One region of the Pantoea cypripedii genome, then DNA from elsewhere that is predicted to be linked to it. Evidence: riboswitches for the same ligand, from Rfam matches in the RefSeq annotation. Region 1 holds a riboswitch; each other region holds the start of a gene.
What was found. A riboswitch is a leader RNA that binds a small molecule or an ion and turns the genes downstream of it on or off. The one in region 1 is predicted to bind thiamine pyrophosphate.
Positions count from the first base shown of each region.

Region 2: it holds a riboswitch for thiamine pyrophosphate, as region 1 does, so the genes downstream of both, thiB (thiamine ABC transporter substrate binding subunit) here and HA50_RS28600 (FAD-dependent oxidoreductase) in region 1, are expected to answer to the same signal.
Region 3: it holds a riboswitch for thiamine pyrophosphate, as region 1 does, so the genes downstream of both, thiC (phosphomethylpyrimidine synthase ThiC) here and HA50_RS28600 (FAD-dependent oxidoreductase) in region 1, are expected to answer to the same signal.

Region 1 covers NZ_MLJI01000003.1:118,590-124,049, reverse strand. Annotated here, with positions in the region: gene HA50_RS28620 (ABC transporter ATP-binding protein) at 1-603, opposite strand, end outside; gene HA50_RS28615 (HesA/MoeB/ThiF family protein) at 600-1,568, opposite strand; gene HA50_RS28610 (thiazole synthase) at 1,580-2,338, opposite strand; gene thiS (sulfur carrier protein ThiS) at 2,342-2,539, opposite strand; gene HA50_RS28600 (FAD-dependent oxidoreductase) at 2,523-3,467, opposite strand; TPP riboswitch at 3,595-3,714, opposite strand; gene HA50_RS28595 (pirin family protein) at 4,032-4,757, opposite strand; gene HA50_RS28590 (LysR family transcriptional regulator) at 4,881-5,460, shown strand, end outside.
Region 2 covers NZ_MLJI01000001.1:770,410-775,869, forward strand. Annotated here, with positions in the region: gene thiP (thiamine/thiamine pyrophosphate ABC transporter permease ThiP) at 1-1,317, opposite strand, end outside; gene thiB (thiamine ABC transporter substrate binding subunit) at 1,293-2,279, opposite strand; TPP riboswitch at 2,327-2,424, opposite strand; gene sgrR (HTH-type transcriptional regulator SgrR) at 2,460-4,121, opposite strand; gene HA50_RS03435 (MFS transporter) at 4,379-5,460, shown strand, end outside.
Region 3 covers NZ_MLJI01000001.1:197,610-203,069, forward strand. Annotated here, with positions in the region: gene HA50_RS00860 (aminotransferase-like domain-containing protein) at 122-1,579, shown strand; gene thiE (thiamine phosphate synthase) at 1,620-2,255, opposite strand; gene thiC (phosphomethylpyrimidine synthase ThiC) at 2,252-4,177, opposite strand; TPP riboswitch at 4,257-4,356, opposite strand; gene rsd (sigma D regulator) at 4,444-4,950, opposite strand; gene nudC (NAD(+) diphosphatase) at 5,014-5,460, shown strand, end outside.

The sequences.
Region 1 (5,460 bases):
AACGCGCAACGGCTGACCACTGAGCAGCAGAATGTCATCGGCCATGCGGCAGGCTTCCAGCGGATCGTGTGTCACCAGCAGCACCGTTTTGCCTTGTAACAGGGTCGCCGTCAGGGTTTGCAGGCTGAGTTTGGTCATCACATCAAGCGTGGCGAAGGGTTCGTCCATCAGCACCACATCCCGTTGCGCGTAAAGGGTGCGAGCCAGCGCCACACGCTGACGCATACCTCCCGACAGGGTATCAGGCCGGGCATGAGCAACTTGCTCCAATTTGACCTGCTCCAGCAGATGTCGTGCGCGTTCAGGATCGGGTTTGTCACGATTCAAACGCGCCGCCAGCATCACGTTATCCAGCACCGAAAGCCACGGATAGAGCAAATCCTGTTGCCCCATCCAGGCCACGCTGGCCGCAACACCAGTGATGCGCCCCTGCTGTGGCTGGAGCAGGCCCGCCACCAGCCGCAGCAGCGTACTTTTGCCGATGCCACTGCGCCCCAGCATCACCGTGGTTTTGCCGCCACGCAGCCGCAAATTCAGCTGCTGGCACAGCGGTTGTGATCCCCAGCTAAAGCCGAGATCGTGCAGCGTAATATCCTGGTTCATGGGCGATTCGCTGCCAGAATGGCCAGCTGCGCACAACCGCGCTGCGCCAGCGCGGTGGCGGCCTGCGCCGCGCGAATGCCACTGGCGCAGACCAGTACAATGCGCTGGCCTTGCGGGGGTTGCCATGCGTCAAGCTGTTGCGGCAGGATGCGCTGTGCCGATGCTGCCACACTGACCGGTGCTTCTTCGCGGCTGCGCAGTTCCACAATGCAGTCCTCCGCGGTGAGTAGCTGGGTATCAATAAACGGCACCCAGGGTTGATCCGGCTCCGCCGCCCGATCGAAGCGGAACTGGCGAAAGTGCCAGTGCACAAAGTCACAGTTCACCAGGCAACCGAGCGGTGAAGGCTCCAGGCCCAGCAATACGCTCAGCGCCATTTGCGCCTGCATCGCGCCGAGTGTCGCCACTGCGGGTCCCATCACCCCGGCGGTGTTGCAGTTCGCCGCAGAAGTGGGTAGCTGCGGGAACACCGCGCGATAGCTGGGGGCCGCGCCACAAAATCCGCCCACGTAGCCCTGACGCCCTAACACCGAGGCACTGATCAACGGTATCCCTGCGGGGTGGCAGGCATCCGATAGCTGATAAGTGACGGCAAAGTTATCTGCCGCATCGATAACCAGATCGATGTTGCTGAGTGCCTGCTGCACATTGCTGGCAATCAGCGGCTGCGGTACTGGTTCCACCTGCACCTGTGGATTTCGCCGTAACAGCGCACGTTGCGCGCTGGCGACTTTCGATTGCTGCACATCCTCCATGTCAAACAGCGTTTGGCGATGCAGATTATGCAGCGCCACCGTATCGTCGTCGTACAGGCGGATAAAACCCACGCCCGCTCCCACCAGCAGCGGTAGCAGCGTCGAACCCAGTCCACCTGCCCCCACCACCAGCACCCGCGCCCCGGCCAGCCGCAGCTGACCCTGCTCACCAATCTCCGGCAACATCGTCTGACGTTGATAGCGATCCATCGGGATTCTCCTCAGCAAAGATTCGCCAGACCAAAAACCGGGGTCGAAGGCACCGCCATATCGCGTTTTTCCATCAACCCGCCGTCGCGCGCCGCTTTCCCGGCCTCAATGGCCTGACGGAACGCCGTCGCCATCAGCACCGGATCCCCTGCTTTTGCCACCGCGGTATTCAGCAATACCGCATCAAAGCCCAGCTCCATCGCCTGTGCTGCCTGTGAGGGCGCACCGATTCCCGCATCTATGATCAGCGGGATATCTTTGAACCAGGCACGCATCGCGCGCAAACCATCGATATTGCGCAGCCCCTGGCCGGAACCAATAGGCGCGCCCCACGGCATCAGCACTTCGCAACCTGCCTCCAGCAATTTTTCACCCACGATCAGGTCTTCCGTGGTGTAAGGGAAAACCTGGAAGCCATCGGCGCACAGAATGCGCGCCGCTTCCACCAGCGCGAACGGATCCGGTTGCAGCGTATCGGCATGGCCGATCACCTCCAGCTTGATCCATGGCGTGTTGAATAATTCGCGCGCCATATGCGCAGTGGTCACCGCTTCCTGCACCGTATGACAACCGGCGGTGTTCGGCAGCACGCGCCTATCCAGCTGCGCCAGCAACTCGCGAAACGCCGCACCGGCGACGCCTTCACGTCGCAGGCTGACGGTGATGATTTCACTGCCCGAGGCGACAATCGCCTGTTGCAGAATCGCCGGGGAGGGATAACCCGCTGTGCCCAGTAAAAACCGTGATTGTGGTTCAAAGCCGTAAAACATGATTTAGCCTCCCTGCATCGGTGATAACACTTCCAGCTGACAGCCTTCTTCCAGCCGCTGGCTGTCGTACTGTGTTCTGGGCACAAACATGCCGTTAAATGCGGTGGCAACGCAGGCAGCATCAATTTGCTGCTCGCGTAGCAACTCGCTCAGGGTGCTGGCGGCAGTCAGCACCTGGCGACCATTAAGCTGAATGTTCATAAAAGTTTTCCTCAGACAGGCGTTGCATCAGCTGTTCCGCCATCAGCGGTGCCAGCAGGAAGCCATGGCGATACATGCCGTTCAGATAAAAAGTGTCATTTTGATAGTGGATTTCCGGCAAATTGGCCGGATACGCCGGACGCAGGCCGCTGGCGTTTTCGATAATGCGGGATTCGGCAAGTGCGGGATGGAGGGTATAAGCCGCGCTGAGCAGCTCCATCATGGCACGCGCGCTGATGGGACTGGCATCATGGCTTTCTACCATGGTGGCCCCGAGCATAAAGTGGCCGCCACGGCGTGGCACCAGATAGCAGGGAAAACGCGGATGCAGCAGACGAATCGGTCGTGAAAACTGCACCTCATCGCTGTGCAAAATCAGCATTTCGCCGCGCACCGCGCGCAGTCGCGGCAGCTCAGAAGCCGCATGAATGCCACGGCAATCAATCACTTGCCCGGAGGCTTTGCCGCTGTGAAACATCACGCCACGCTGCTGTAATTTTTCCCGCATCTCAGCCAGCGCCAAACGCGGATCAAGATGGGCTTCCTGCGAGAAAAATAAACCCCGCGCGAAACGACCGGCCAGTGCCGGTTCCACTTCGGCGGGGTCCACCCATTGATGCTGTTCCGTCATGCGGGCAAAGCGGTTCAACTCCTGGCTATCACGCACGGGTGCCACCACCAGCGTCCCCTGATGTTCGACGCTGCTGACCCGTTGCTGCCACCACGCGGCGGCGTGCTGACCAAGATCAATCACCGCACGCGGCGCACTTTCGGCTTCACACCAGGGCGCCAGCATACCGCCCGCGAACCAGGATGCCGGCGTGCGGTTCGCATCGACAATCACTTCGATCTGCTCACCGCGTTCCGCTAACAGGGTCGCCACGCACAGGCCCGTCACACCGCCGCCAATAACCGACCAGCGACTCATAACGGACATACCAGAAAAGAAACAGGAGATTGCATATCGGCCTCTCAGTAGTTGTACTGAGACCCGGATACAGGAGAAGGGAAATAGCATACGTTGCACGGAAACGCCCCGCTGCCAGACAGCCTGCGTTGCAGGTTGTCAGTCTTCCTACGCCAGTATCAACTGGGTCAGGTTCAAAGGGTCGCTAAGCCGCGCAATGCGCTTTTAGCCTCTCAGTCTCTCTGGCGAGACTCCCCCGACGCGTCTATTTGTATTGCAGTCGTCTGACTTCGTCAAGCATCAGCTCCGCAACAAAGCCTAACCTTTCAAAATCTCCTGTTTCAGCATCATGCGCTTTTCTCCACGATTGCCTGGTATGCTCTCAAGATCTGGATTAATAGAAACAACGTCTGGCAGGAAAATTATGTGTGCTGATTCAGTGATTTCCGCCATCCTGGTGTGCGTATTTGGCGTGATTATTTTATGGTGTGTCTTACGCCCGTAAAAGGGCAGGAAGGTACGGGGGTGGCAATGAGGATTTGCTGGCACAACTAAAGGGAGGCACTCAGGCCTCCCCTTCTCTGCTTAACGCTGCGGGTGATTCACTTCCAGCGGACGCAGGTCAAACAACAGCACTTCCGCGTCTTTACCGTTGGCGAATTGCAGCGCGGTTTCGTTACGTACACGCGCACCGTCACCTTCGTTGAACACCACACCATTCACTTCAATGCTGCCGCGTGCCACATGAATGTAGGCGTAGCGATCGGCATCCAGCGTGAAGGTCTGCTGTTCTGCACCGTTAAACAACCCGGCATAGATGCGGATGTCCTGACGCACGCTCAGTGAACCTTCATCACCCTGCGGGGAAACAATCAGGCGCAGCTGACCACGTTTGTCGTTTTCCGCCACCGATACCTGCTGGTAACCTGGCTGCGTGCCGCGTTCTGCCGGAACGATCCAGATTTGCAGGAAATGGACGTTGTCCGCTTTCGAGTGGTTAAACTCGCTGTGCGTTACGCCGCTACCGGCACTCATCAGCTGCACATCACCGGGGACAATCACCGAACCGGTGCCCATGGAATCTTTATGCTCCAGCGCCCCTTCCAGCACATAGGAGATGATTTCCATGTTGCTGTGCGGGTGGGCACCAAAACCCCGTCCCGGCGCAACACGGTCATCGTTAATCACCAGCAAATCGGAGAAACCGGTTTGTTTCGGATCCCAGTAGTTGGCAAAAGAAAACGTGTGGCGTGAGTTCAACCAGCCGTGGTCACCGAGGCCGCGCTGGGCTGACAGTCTTTGTTCAATCATGGTCTGCTCCTCAAATTTGTTGGCGGAAGACGATATTGCTTCCTGATGTGACTCAGTATACGTAAACTGAATCGCCCAACAATGTGTTGCATTGACAATGACCGTCACCAATAAGTGGACAATATGCAGATAGACGACCTCCGCATTTATGTCGCCGTGATTAAAGCCGGCAACTTTACCGCCGCCGCAGAACAGCTGCTGCTTTCCAAACAATATGTCAGCCGCCGCATCGCCGCGCTGGAAGAAACGCTCGGCGCACGCCTGCTCAATCGCAACACGCGTAAGTTGTCAGTGACGGATAACGGCCAGCTGTTTGCCCGCCATGCACAGCGCATTCTTGATGATGTGCAGGAGGCGGAGCTGGCGGTGTCAGGACGCCGCCAGGTTTTACAGGGCAGTTTTCGTCTCAGCGTGCCGATGTCGTTCGGCATCAGCCATCTGTCGCCGTTTATCGCTGAATTTCTCAGTATGCATCCGGCGCTGCAATTCCAGGTCGAACTGGCGGACCGTTATGTGGATATGATTGGCGAAGGCTTCGATATGGCGATTCGTATCGGCACATTGCCCGACTCCACGCTGATCGCCAAAAAGCTGGGGGAGTTCCGCCGGGTGATCTGCGCCAGCCCCAGCTACCTGCAAGGAGCCGATGCGCCGCGTCGTCCGGAAGATTTGCTGGATCATGCCTGCCTGCGCTACGGTCGCG
Region 2 (5,460 bases), on a different contig from region 1:
ACACAACTGATTGTAACGCGCGCTGAGATCGCGCATCGGGTTCTCCAGCACTTTCATGGCGTAGGGAATGGCGATCAGTGCATTGGTGAAGATCACCAGCCCATCGGCGGATTGTGGCAGGCCGACGGTGGCGTTGAATAACAGGAAAAAGCCGCTGGCCAGCACAATGCCCGGCATCGCCAGAATCAGCATGCCACTGAGCTCCATTGTCTGCGCTGCCACGATGTTGTGGCGCAGACGCAGCTCACGGCTGCTCCACAACAGCATCATCGTCAGGGTGACACACAGCACGCCAGCGCCGACGGCAATGCGCAATGAGGTAAAGGTGGCCTGCCATAAGGCGGGTTGCCGCATCGCTCCGGCCACGCCGCCGCGCAGACCATCAGCCACCACTGCCAGCAACGGGGGGAGCAACAGCAGCAGGGCCATACCAATTAACAGGCTGTCGCTGATACGCGCGCGCCAGCTATCAGCGGGATCGCGCCAGCCGCGTATCTGCTGATGACCTGCGGGAATGGCCTTGCTGAAACGCTGACTCAGCAACACCAGCAGCAGGCAGCAACCGAGCTGCAGCAGTGCCAGCAGCGCTGCGCGTCCGGGGTCGTAGTCAAAATTTAATGCCTGATAAATCGCCAGCTCCAGCGTGGTCGCCTGTGGGCCGCCGCCCAGCGCCAGCACGGTGGCAAAACTGGCAAAGCACAGCATAAAAATCAGGGCGGCAGTGGGGAAAATTTGCCGCCGCAGCCACGGCCACTCCAGCAGACGAAACAGGTTCCAGCCGCGCAGACCCAGTTGCGCTGCCAGCTGGCGTTGTTCGCCGGGAATACTTTCCAGCGCCTGCAACAACATACGCGTCGCCAGTGGCAGATTGAAGAACACGTGCGCCAGCAGAATGCCCTGCAAGCCGTAGGGCGAGAAATGCCAGGGAATGCCCAGCGCTGCGCACAGCTGCGCCAGCCATCCAGTGCGGCCATAGACGCTCAGCAGGCCAAACACCGCCACCAGCACCGGCAGCACCAGCGTCATGGCGCACAGACGCAGCAACAGTTCGCGACCAGGAAAACGACGCCGATACAGGGCGCGCGCCAGTGGGATGGCGGGAAGGACCGAAAACAGCGCTGACAGCAGCGCCTGCCAGAAGGAGAAGGCCAGCACATGATGCAGATAGTCATCGGCGAGCAGGGCGCGCCAGTCGCCGATGGGCGCTGACATCAGCAGCGCGCCAAACGCCAGCAGCGCCACGGCGCACAGCAGCAGCGCAGTGAAACTGCCGGGCAACAGCCAGCCGGGGATTAACGGCTGACGGCGCGTTGCCATGCACTAATCCAGGCTTTGCTGTGGTCGGCGACTTCCGCCGGGCTATATTGCAGCGCCGTTTGCGGCACGTTCAGTGCCTGATAACCGGCAGGCAGATCGCTCTTGATCACCGGATACATCCAGTTGCCGGTCGGGATGGTCTGCTGGAAGGCCGGGGACACCATAAACTGCATGAATTCCTGTGCCAGCTGCGGTTGCTTGCTGCTGGCCAGCTGCGCCGCCACTTCAACCTGCAAATAATGACCTTCGCTAAACGGCGCAGCGGCGTAATTTTCTTTCTTCTCTTCAATGATGTGATACGCCGGAGAGGTGGTGTAACTCAGCACCAGATCGCCTTCACCCTTCAGGAACAACCCATAGGCTTCACTCCAGCCTTTGGTGACGGTGACGGTTTTCTGCGCCAGCTTCTGCCAGGCATCCGGCGCTTTGTCGCCATAGACTTTCTGCATCCATAGCAGCAGGCCGAGGCCTGGGGTGCTGGTGCGCGGATCTTCATAGATAACGCGCCATTTTTCCGGGCTTTCGACCAGTTCCTTCAGGCTTTTCGGTGGGTTTTTCAGTTTGTTTTTATCGTAGACGAAGGCGAAGTAACCGTAGTCGAACGGGATAAAGGTATCGTTATGCCAGCCACCCGGCAGCTGGAGCGCGTGGGTATCTACCTGGCTTTTGGCAAACAGCCCGGTTTTTTCTGCGGCCTGCACCAGGTTGTTATCCAGCCCCAGCACGATATCCGCTTTGCTGTTTTTGCCTTCCATCCGCACGCGGTTGAGCAGCGATACGCCATCTTCCAGCGCCACGTATTTCAGCTCGCAGCCGCACTGGGCTTCAAAGGCTTTTTTCACCGCCGGGCCAGGGCCCCAGTCAGCAGAGAATGAATCGTAGGTGTAGACGGTAAGTACCGGTTTGGCAGCCAGCACCGGGGCAGAGACCAGCAACAGCACAGGCAGAACTTTGTTTAACACTTTGCGCTCCTTGAGGAGAAGATAAGGTTGAGTCGCAAAGGATCTGAGCGGTGAGGCATCTCAAATCCCTACGCCGGTATTAACCGGATCAGGTTCGACGGGTCTCTCTCAGCCCCTGTAATGCAGGGCACCCCGTTGAGAACGGCACATTCTAGACATTTCCGGGTCAGGGCGAAAGGTTCACAGTTCCGGCGGGGCAAACCAGGCGGATTTGAAGTCAAACCAGCCGAGCGTATTCATGCGCACGCCACGCATACTGCGCTGACCTTCCAGCAACAGCCAGTGGTGAAACAACGGGTGCAGATAATCACTATCCACCAGTTGCTTACTCCATTCTGCGAGCGGCAGCGTTTTTTCGCGCCAGTGGGTGGCGGCATTTTCCCAGTCAATCGGGATACACAGCTGCATCAGCGGCAATTCGTACAGCTGGGCGAACAGCGAGTAGTCGAGCGGCAGGGTGAAGTTAACGCTGCCGAGCCAGATGTCGCTCTCGCCTTCGCCGTTAAACCAGGCTTCATAACTCAGCTCGCGGGTAATCAATTCCACGCCTTGTTGCGCCAGCAGTGGGCGTAAGGCGTTGGCGATACCTTCATGTTCCACATGGTGGCTGTACCAACTGATGGTGAGCTGCTTCAGGTTGTCCGGCTTGTTGACCGCCGTCAGATCGCGGCGATGATGCCAGCGCGGTAATAAACCATAAGCCGGGAACCAGTAGCGCTGATAACCGATACCCGCATTATTCAGCAGGGCGATAGGATTAAGCAGGTAACTGACCCAGCGGCGGAAATGCGCATCCCGGCCCTGTTCTGAGCGCTGGTCATACAGCAGAAAATAGCAGCCTTCTTCCAGACGACTTTCTTCCGATTTCTCATCAGCGGTTTCGCCTTGTAACTTCACCCCGGCATACACCAGCTCATCACTGATCTCCGGCAGTACCCAGATGGAGACATCGTCAATCAATGCGCGGTAACCGAAGTAGTCATCAAAGGCGGCGATCTTCAGCTGGCTCTGTTGATTGCGTACCACGCTATAGGGGCCGGTACCGATCGGCTGACGGGCGAAACCGCGCAGGGTCTGCCATTCACGCGGCAGGATCATTGCGCTGACGCTGCCGAGCAGCCACGGCAGCCAGTTGTCGGGTTGCGTCAGCTGAATATCCAGCGTCCAGGGAGCCGGGGAGTGCAGTGTTGCGATATGGGAGAACAGCGGCTGGCTGCGCAGACGCTCCAGCGAGCTGATGACGTCTTCCATCTCCAGTTCACGGCCATGATGAAAGCGAATAGCCGGACGCAAAAAGAAGCGCCAGTGCAACGGTGAGGTTTGCTGCCAGTGATGGGCGATATCCGGTTCGATTTCCCCCTTTTCCTCATTTACACGCGTCAGGCCGCTGAAAATCTGTCGTGCCAGATGGGTTTCCGATCGCCGCAGCGGTGAACCCGGCAGCAAATTCGGCAACGGGCGATAATAAAGCACGCGCAGAATATGTTTGCCCTGACGAAAGCTGCGCCCCAGATGTGCGGCAATCATCTGACGGACCTGATTTTTGTCACCCACCAGCTGCACCAACTGGTCGATACGATCCTGCTCCAGCAAATCTTCCGCCCGCTGCTGTTGTAGCGCCAGCCCGGTGTAGCAGAAACTCAGCATAGAACGTTTGCCGCGACCCGCTTCGGCCTGCCAGATAAGCCAGCCCGCAGCCTGCATGGCATTCAGCAGGTTACGCATGTGGCGGCGTGAGCAATGCAGCAGCTCCGCCAGCTCGCTCAGGGTGGTTTCCTGATCCTGGCCCTGGCAGCTTTGCCACAGGCGGATAAATTGCTGTTGCAGTCGTGAAGAGGACATAAAAGGGGAACTCCAGCGCATAATCGCTCAGTTTTTTCTGCCCTATATTAGAGGCATAGTAGACCTCATTGGAAGAGCGGGAGGCATTCAGTCATGAATGGCGCTCTGACAGTGGTTCCGCCGACGTGGAACCTTTTCTGAGTAGGGTGCAATTTCACCGCCAGCAGTGTTTTCTCTGCTGGCTTTTTTCGTTTTGCTGTGGAATCTTCTACCCTCTTTTTTGGTTCTTCGCTTTTCTTCCGCAAAGGGATTTCACCATGAAATCGCTGTTAACGCGTCAACGTCGCCTCAACCCGGTTTATCTGGCTTTTATGGCCGTCTCCTTTATGACTGGCGTGGCCGGTGCGTTACAGGCACCGACGCTCAGCCTGTTTCTGACGCGTGAGGTGCAGGTGCGCCCGTTCTGGGTCGGGCTGTTTTTTACCGTCAATGCAATTGCGGGCATCGTCATCAGCCTGCTGGTGGCGAAACGATCCGATAGCCACGGTGACCGCCGCAAACTGATCCTGTTCTGCTGCCTGATGGCGGTCGCTAATTCGGTGCTGTTTGCCTTCAGTCGTCATTATCTGACGCTGATTACATTGGGCGTGTTGCTGTCGGCACTGGCCAGCGTGGCGGTGCCACAGATATTTGCGCTGGCGCGTGAGTATGCTGACCATTCGGCGCGTGAAGTGGTGATGTTCAGTTCGGTGATGCGTGCGCAGCTGTCGCTGGCGTGGGTCATCGGGCCGCCGCTATCCTTCGCCCTGGCGCTGAATTACGGTTTCATCACCTTATTTAGCGTGGCGGCGGTGATTTTTTTAATCAGCACCGTGCTGATCTGGCGTACCTTGCCGTCGGTGCCCCGCGTTGCAGCCTCCCCCGAGCAGGTGCTGACGCAACTGAGTCCGTGGAAGGATAGCCAGGTGCGCCTGCTGTTTATCGCGTCGGTGATTATGTGGACCTGCAACGTGATGTATATCATTGATATGCCGTTGTATATCAGCTCCACGCTCGGCCTGCCGGAAAAGCTGGCGGGTCTGCTGATGGGGACGGCCGCAGGGCTGGAGATCCCGATTATGCTACTGGCCGGACATTATGCGCGTCGGTTTGGTAAACGCCGTCTGGTGCTGCTGGCGCTGGTGGCCGCTGTTCTGTTTTACCTTGGGCTGGGGCTGTTCCACTCGCGCACGGCGCTGATGGTGTTGCAGCTGTTCAACGCGGCGTTTATCGGTATTGTCGCCGGGATTGGGATGCTGTGGTTTCAGGATCTGATGCCGGGACGCGCAGGTGCGGCAACCACCATGTTTACCACCTCGATCTCCACCGGGATGATTGTGGCAGGGGTGATTCAGGGATC
Region 3 (5,460 bases), on a different contig from region 1:
CAATACAGATTCAAAAAACACATTTATTCAACATACAGATTGCATTGTGATGGATCTGAATGGTAAAAATTAACCTCATCTGTACTGGTTTCTTCCCGCTGAAAATCATGTGAGGCATACGATGACGCGTTACCAGCATTTGGCTTGCCTGCTTTCTGACCGCATCGAGCAGGGGCTGTATCGTAGCGGTGAGCGACTGCCGTCAGTGCGTACGCTCAGCATTGAACACGGCGTCAGCATCAGTACCGTTCAGCAGGCCTATCATGTGCTGGAGGAGAAGCAGCTGATTGTGCCGCAGCCGCGTTCCGGTTATTTCGTTGCGAGCCGCAAAGCCACGCCGCCTGTTCCGGCCATCACGCGCCCCGCCCAGCGGCCGGTAGAAATCACCCAGTGGGAATCGGTACTCGAACTGCTCAGTAGCCGCATTGAGGGTGATGTCATTCAGTTAGGCAGCGGTATCCCGGACCTGACGCAGCCCACCCTTAAACCGCTATGGAAGATCCAGGCTCGTATGGCGCAGAAGCAGGATATTAACCTGCTGAATTATGACTCCCTGTTGGGTGTCACAGCGCTGCGCGAGCAGGTCGCCCGTCTGACGATTGATAGCGGCTGCCAGCTTACCGCTGACGATATCGTGATCACCACCGGCTGCCATGAAGCGTTGTCGGTATCTATCCGTGCCGTTTGCCAGCCTGGTGACATCATTGCGGTGGAATCGCCGACTTTCCACGGCACCATGCAGACGCTGCGTGGTTTTGGCATCCGCGTGATTGAAATCCCTACTGACTCGGTGACCGGCATCAGCCTCGAAGCGCTGGAACTGGCGTTTGAACAGTGGCCGATCAAAGCCGTGGTAGTGGTGCCCAATTGTAATAACCCATTGGGTTTTATCATGCCGGAAGCGCGTAAACGTGCGCTGCTGACACTGGCACAACGCTTTGATGCCGCGATTATTGAAGACGATGTGTATGGTGAGCTGGCGTGGGAATATCCGCGCCCCATCAGCATTAAATCGCTGGATATGGATGGGCGCGTGCTGTTATGTAGTTCATTTTCCAAAACATTGTCACCGGGCCTGCGTGTCGGCTGGGTTGCGCCAGGACGCTACCGCGAACGCGTACTGCATATGAAATATATCAGTACCGGTTCATCGGCCACCGTGACGCAGCATGTGGTGGCGGAGTTTATTCGCCAGGGGTATTACTTGCCGCACCTACGCCGCATGCGTCAGGTTTATCAACGCAATTACGAGACGTTGAGCTGCTGGGTTCGTCACTATTTTCCCTGTGGCATTTGCGTATCGCGCCCCCAGGGGAGTTTCCTGATGTGGATCGAACTGCCTGAAGCTTTTGATGCCGTACGCCTGAACGCTGAATTGCGAGAGTCAAAAATTCAGGTGGCGGTGGGTTCATTGTTTTCGGCCTCGGGTAAGTATCGCAACTGCCTACGCCTGAATTATGCCTTGCCAATTAATGAGGCGACTGAGCAGGCGATCGCGCTGGTGGGGGCTGCTGTGGAACATGCCATGACGATATGCAGCGTGGAAAACCCTGCGGGCACAATGCTGCATATTTCGTAGCAGCGCGGTTTAACGCGCTGCTACGTGCTTCAACTGAGCCTTACACCGCGGTTGTGGGTTCTGCCAGCTCCAGCAGCGCCTGGGTGGCGGCTCGCCAGTCCGGGGCCTGGGTGATGGCACTGACGACCGCGATACTGCCGACGCCGGTTGCCAAAACTTCAGGCGCGCGTGCCAGCGAGATGCCGCCAATCGCCACGGTTGAAATGCCTTCCAGCCGCGCCAGATGACGTTTCAGCTCGGTAATCCCCTGCGGCTCAGACGGCATCTCTTTGGTCTGCGTTGGGAAAATATGTCCCAGCGCGATATAAGAGGGGCGCACAGCCAGCGCCCGATCCAGCTCAGCATCGTCATGGGTGGATAAGCCAAGGCGTAGTCCCGCCTGGCGAATAGCATCCAGATCGGCCACATCCAGATCCTCCTGACCCAGATGCACGCCATAGGCGTTATAGCGAATCGCCAATCGCCAATAATCATTAATAAACAGCCGGGCGCGATATTGCTTACCGAGTGCGATGGCATCGCGCACCGCATCCTCAACTTCGTGATCCTCGCAATCCTTAATCCGTAGCTGAATGGTGCGTACACCCGCTTCCAGTAAACGGGCAATCCACTCAACACTGTCCACAACCGGATAAAGCCCTAAACGCGGTGCGGTACTGGGAAATGGGGTGGTCATACTTTTTCCTCTTTCAAAGCATCGGCAGCATGATACAGCTCGCCGCCACGGCTGCGGAAGGCGTCTGACATCTGTGCCATACCCACTTCAACCGGCTGGGCTTCAGCCTGTTGGCGGGCGGCAAAGTCGCGCACTTCCTGGGTGATTTTCATCGAACAGAATTTTGGACCACACATGGAACAGAAATGCGCCACTTTACCCGATTCCTGCGGCAGCGTTTCATCGTGATAGGCGCGGGCGGTGTGGGGGTCCAGTGCCAGGTTGAACTGATCTTCCCAGCGAAACTCGAAACGTGCTTTGGACATGGCGTTATCGCGAATTTGCGCGCCAGGATGGCCTTTGGCCAGATCGGCCGCATGGGCGGCGATCTTGTAGGTAATCAGCCCTTGTTTTACATCTTCTTTATTCGGTAATCCCAGATGCTCTTTCGGGGTCACGTAGCACAGCATCGCGCAGCCGAACCAGCCAATCATCGCGGCACCAATACCAGAGGTGAAATGGTCATAGCCGGGGGCGATATCGGTGGTCAGTGGGCCGAGGGTGTAGAACGGGGCTTCGTGGCAATGCTCCAGCTGCTCGGTCATGTTGCGGCGAATCATCTGCATCGGTACATGGCCCGGGCCTTCGATCATCACCTGCACGTCATATTCCCAGGCGATTTTCGTCAGCTCGCCCAGGGTGTGCAGCTCGGCGAATTGCGCTTCATCGTTGGCATCCTGAATCGAACCCGGACGCAGACCATCGCCCAGCGACAGCGCAACATCGTAGGCAGCACAGATCTCACAAATCTCGCGGAAGTGCAGATACAGGAAGCTCTCCTGATGATGCGACAGGCACCACTTCGCCATAATCGAACCGCCGCGTGACACAATACCGGTCAGACGCTTCGCCGTCATCGGGACATAACGCAGCAGCACGCCAGCGTGGATGGTGAAGTAATCCACACCCTGCTCAGCCTGTTCCAGCAACGTATCGCGGAAAATTTCCCAGTTGAGGTCCTCCGCAATACCGTTCACTTTCTCCAGTGCCTGATAAATCGGTACAGTGCCAATCGGTACCGGGCTGTTGCGCAGAATCCATTCACGCGTTTCATGGATATAGCGGCCGGTGGAAAGGTCCATCACGGTATCGGCTCCCCAGCGTGTTGACCACACCAGCTTTTCCACCTCCTCTTCAATTGAGGAGCTGACGGCCGAGTTACCGATATTGGCATTCACCTTCACCAGAAAGTTACGGCCAATGATCATCGGTTCGGATTCGGGATGATTGATGTTGGAAGGGATGATGGCTCGCCCGGCGGCCACTTCCTGACGCACAAACTCGGCGGTGATATTGGCAGGCAGATGCGCACCAAAGCTATAACCCGGATGCTGTTGCAGCAACACTTCACCCCGGATGCGCTCACGTCCCATGTTTTCGCGTAGCGCAATAAACTCCATCTCCGGGGTAATGACGCCCTGGCGTGCGTAGTGCAGTTGGGTAACGCAATGACCGGCTTTGGCACGACGCGGTTGTGGCAGATGTTCGAAACGCAGGTGATCCAGCCCTTCATCCGCCAGCCGTTGCTGGGTATAGCTGGAACTTAGTTGATCGATGGTTTCACTGTCGCCACGATCGGCAATCCAGCCTGCACGCAGTTTTGCCAGTCCCTGATGCACATCAATGGTCGCTGACGGATCGCCATAGGCACCGGCGGTGTCATACACCGGCACCGGTTCGTTCGGTTCATACTGCGGGTTATCTTTACTGCCGCCGGTCAGGGTAGGGCTGAGCTGAATTTCACGCATCGGTACGCGAATGTCATCACGGCTGCCGGTGATCCAGATACGTTGCGAGTTGGGAAACGCGGTACCTTGCAGTGAATCGATAAATTCCTGCGCCTGGGCGCGTTGTTCACGACGAGAAGTTTTTGCAACAGACATAGCAATTTTCCTGTAAATGATGGAAGTTGCTTGTCCGGAGTCCGGAAGGAGTAACAGAAACGATGCACGCATCGTACTGATGATGTTTACTCTTGTTCCCTTCGCAGGTACTAACCTGATCAGGTTCCGCGGATCCCGAATTAACGGTCTCAGCCCTAAGGGCACTCCGACAAGATGGTGTTTTGTGCTTAAACCGCAAAACATTTAAAGCCCACGTAGCATAGAAGGGCTTTTTGCGAATAACAAGTTTTTTACAAATGGGCGATTTAAGCCGGGCGGGCGATAGGACTCTCATTCGCTACCCGCGGATGCGCCAGCTGATTATCCCATGCCAGACGCACCAGCTTGTCTTCCAGCGTAAAACGCGACTCCAGCACTTCACCCACTTCAGATAGCGCCTGCTGGAAGGTGGTGCAGTTGTCATCGGTGATGGCTTGTTGCAGATGGCCATCATACAACTGCATCATCCGTTCGGTATTGGCTTCCAGCGACGGGTAAAGCTGCGCAGCAGCAATCATCGGGCTGTCGCCCTGCATCTCGCTGATAATATGTTCATACACGCTGAAATGACCGGCGGAGAGATAATCCACCAGATTGTGGCAAAAGGCATCCAGCGCCCGTTCGTCCAATGCGCTCAGCGCATCTTTCTTCGGCTTCATGCCAACCAACTGATAATAGGTCACGAGTAACTGACGACGCGCGTGTAGCCATGAATCGACTAATTCGTTGCCGCTGCCTACACGCTCGGTCAGGTCATCTAACTGAGTAAGCATACGAGGCTCCATGTGGGTTATAGTTGTTCATTCTGCGAATAGACGCTAAGGATGACGATTTAAATGCAACGTGAGATCTCAAGCGTAGACGCTGGCTGGTGGATTGTCAGCCATGAACAAAAACTTTGGCTGCCACAGGGTGAACTACCGCATGGTACTGCGGAACAATTCGGCCTGGCGGGCAGTGACGGCATGGTGATTGGTGAGTGGCAGGGCGAAAATGTCTGGCTGGTGCGCCAATCACGCTCCGATAACATGGGGTCTGTACGCCAACTGATTGATGAGGACGTTGGCCTGTTCCAGCTTGCCGGGCGCGGCGTCCAACTGGCGGAGTTCTATCGTTCCCATCGCTGGTGCGGCTATTGCGGCCACGAGATGCATTTAAGCAAACGTGAATTCGCCTGCCTGTGCGGCCATTGTCGCGAGCGTTATTACCCGCAAATCGCCCCCTGCATCATTGTCGCCATCCGCCGGGGTGATGAGATTTTGCTGGCAAACCATGCGAAGCAT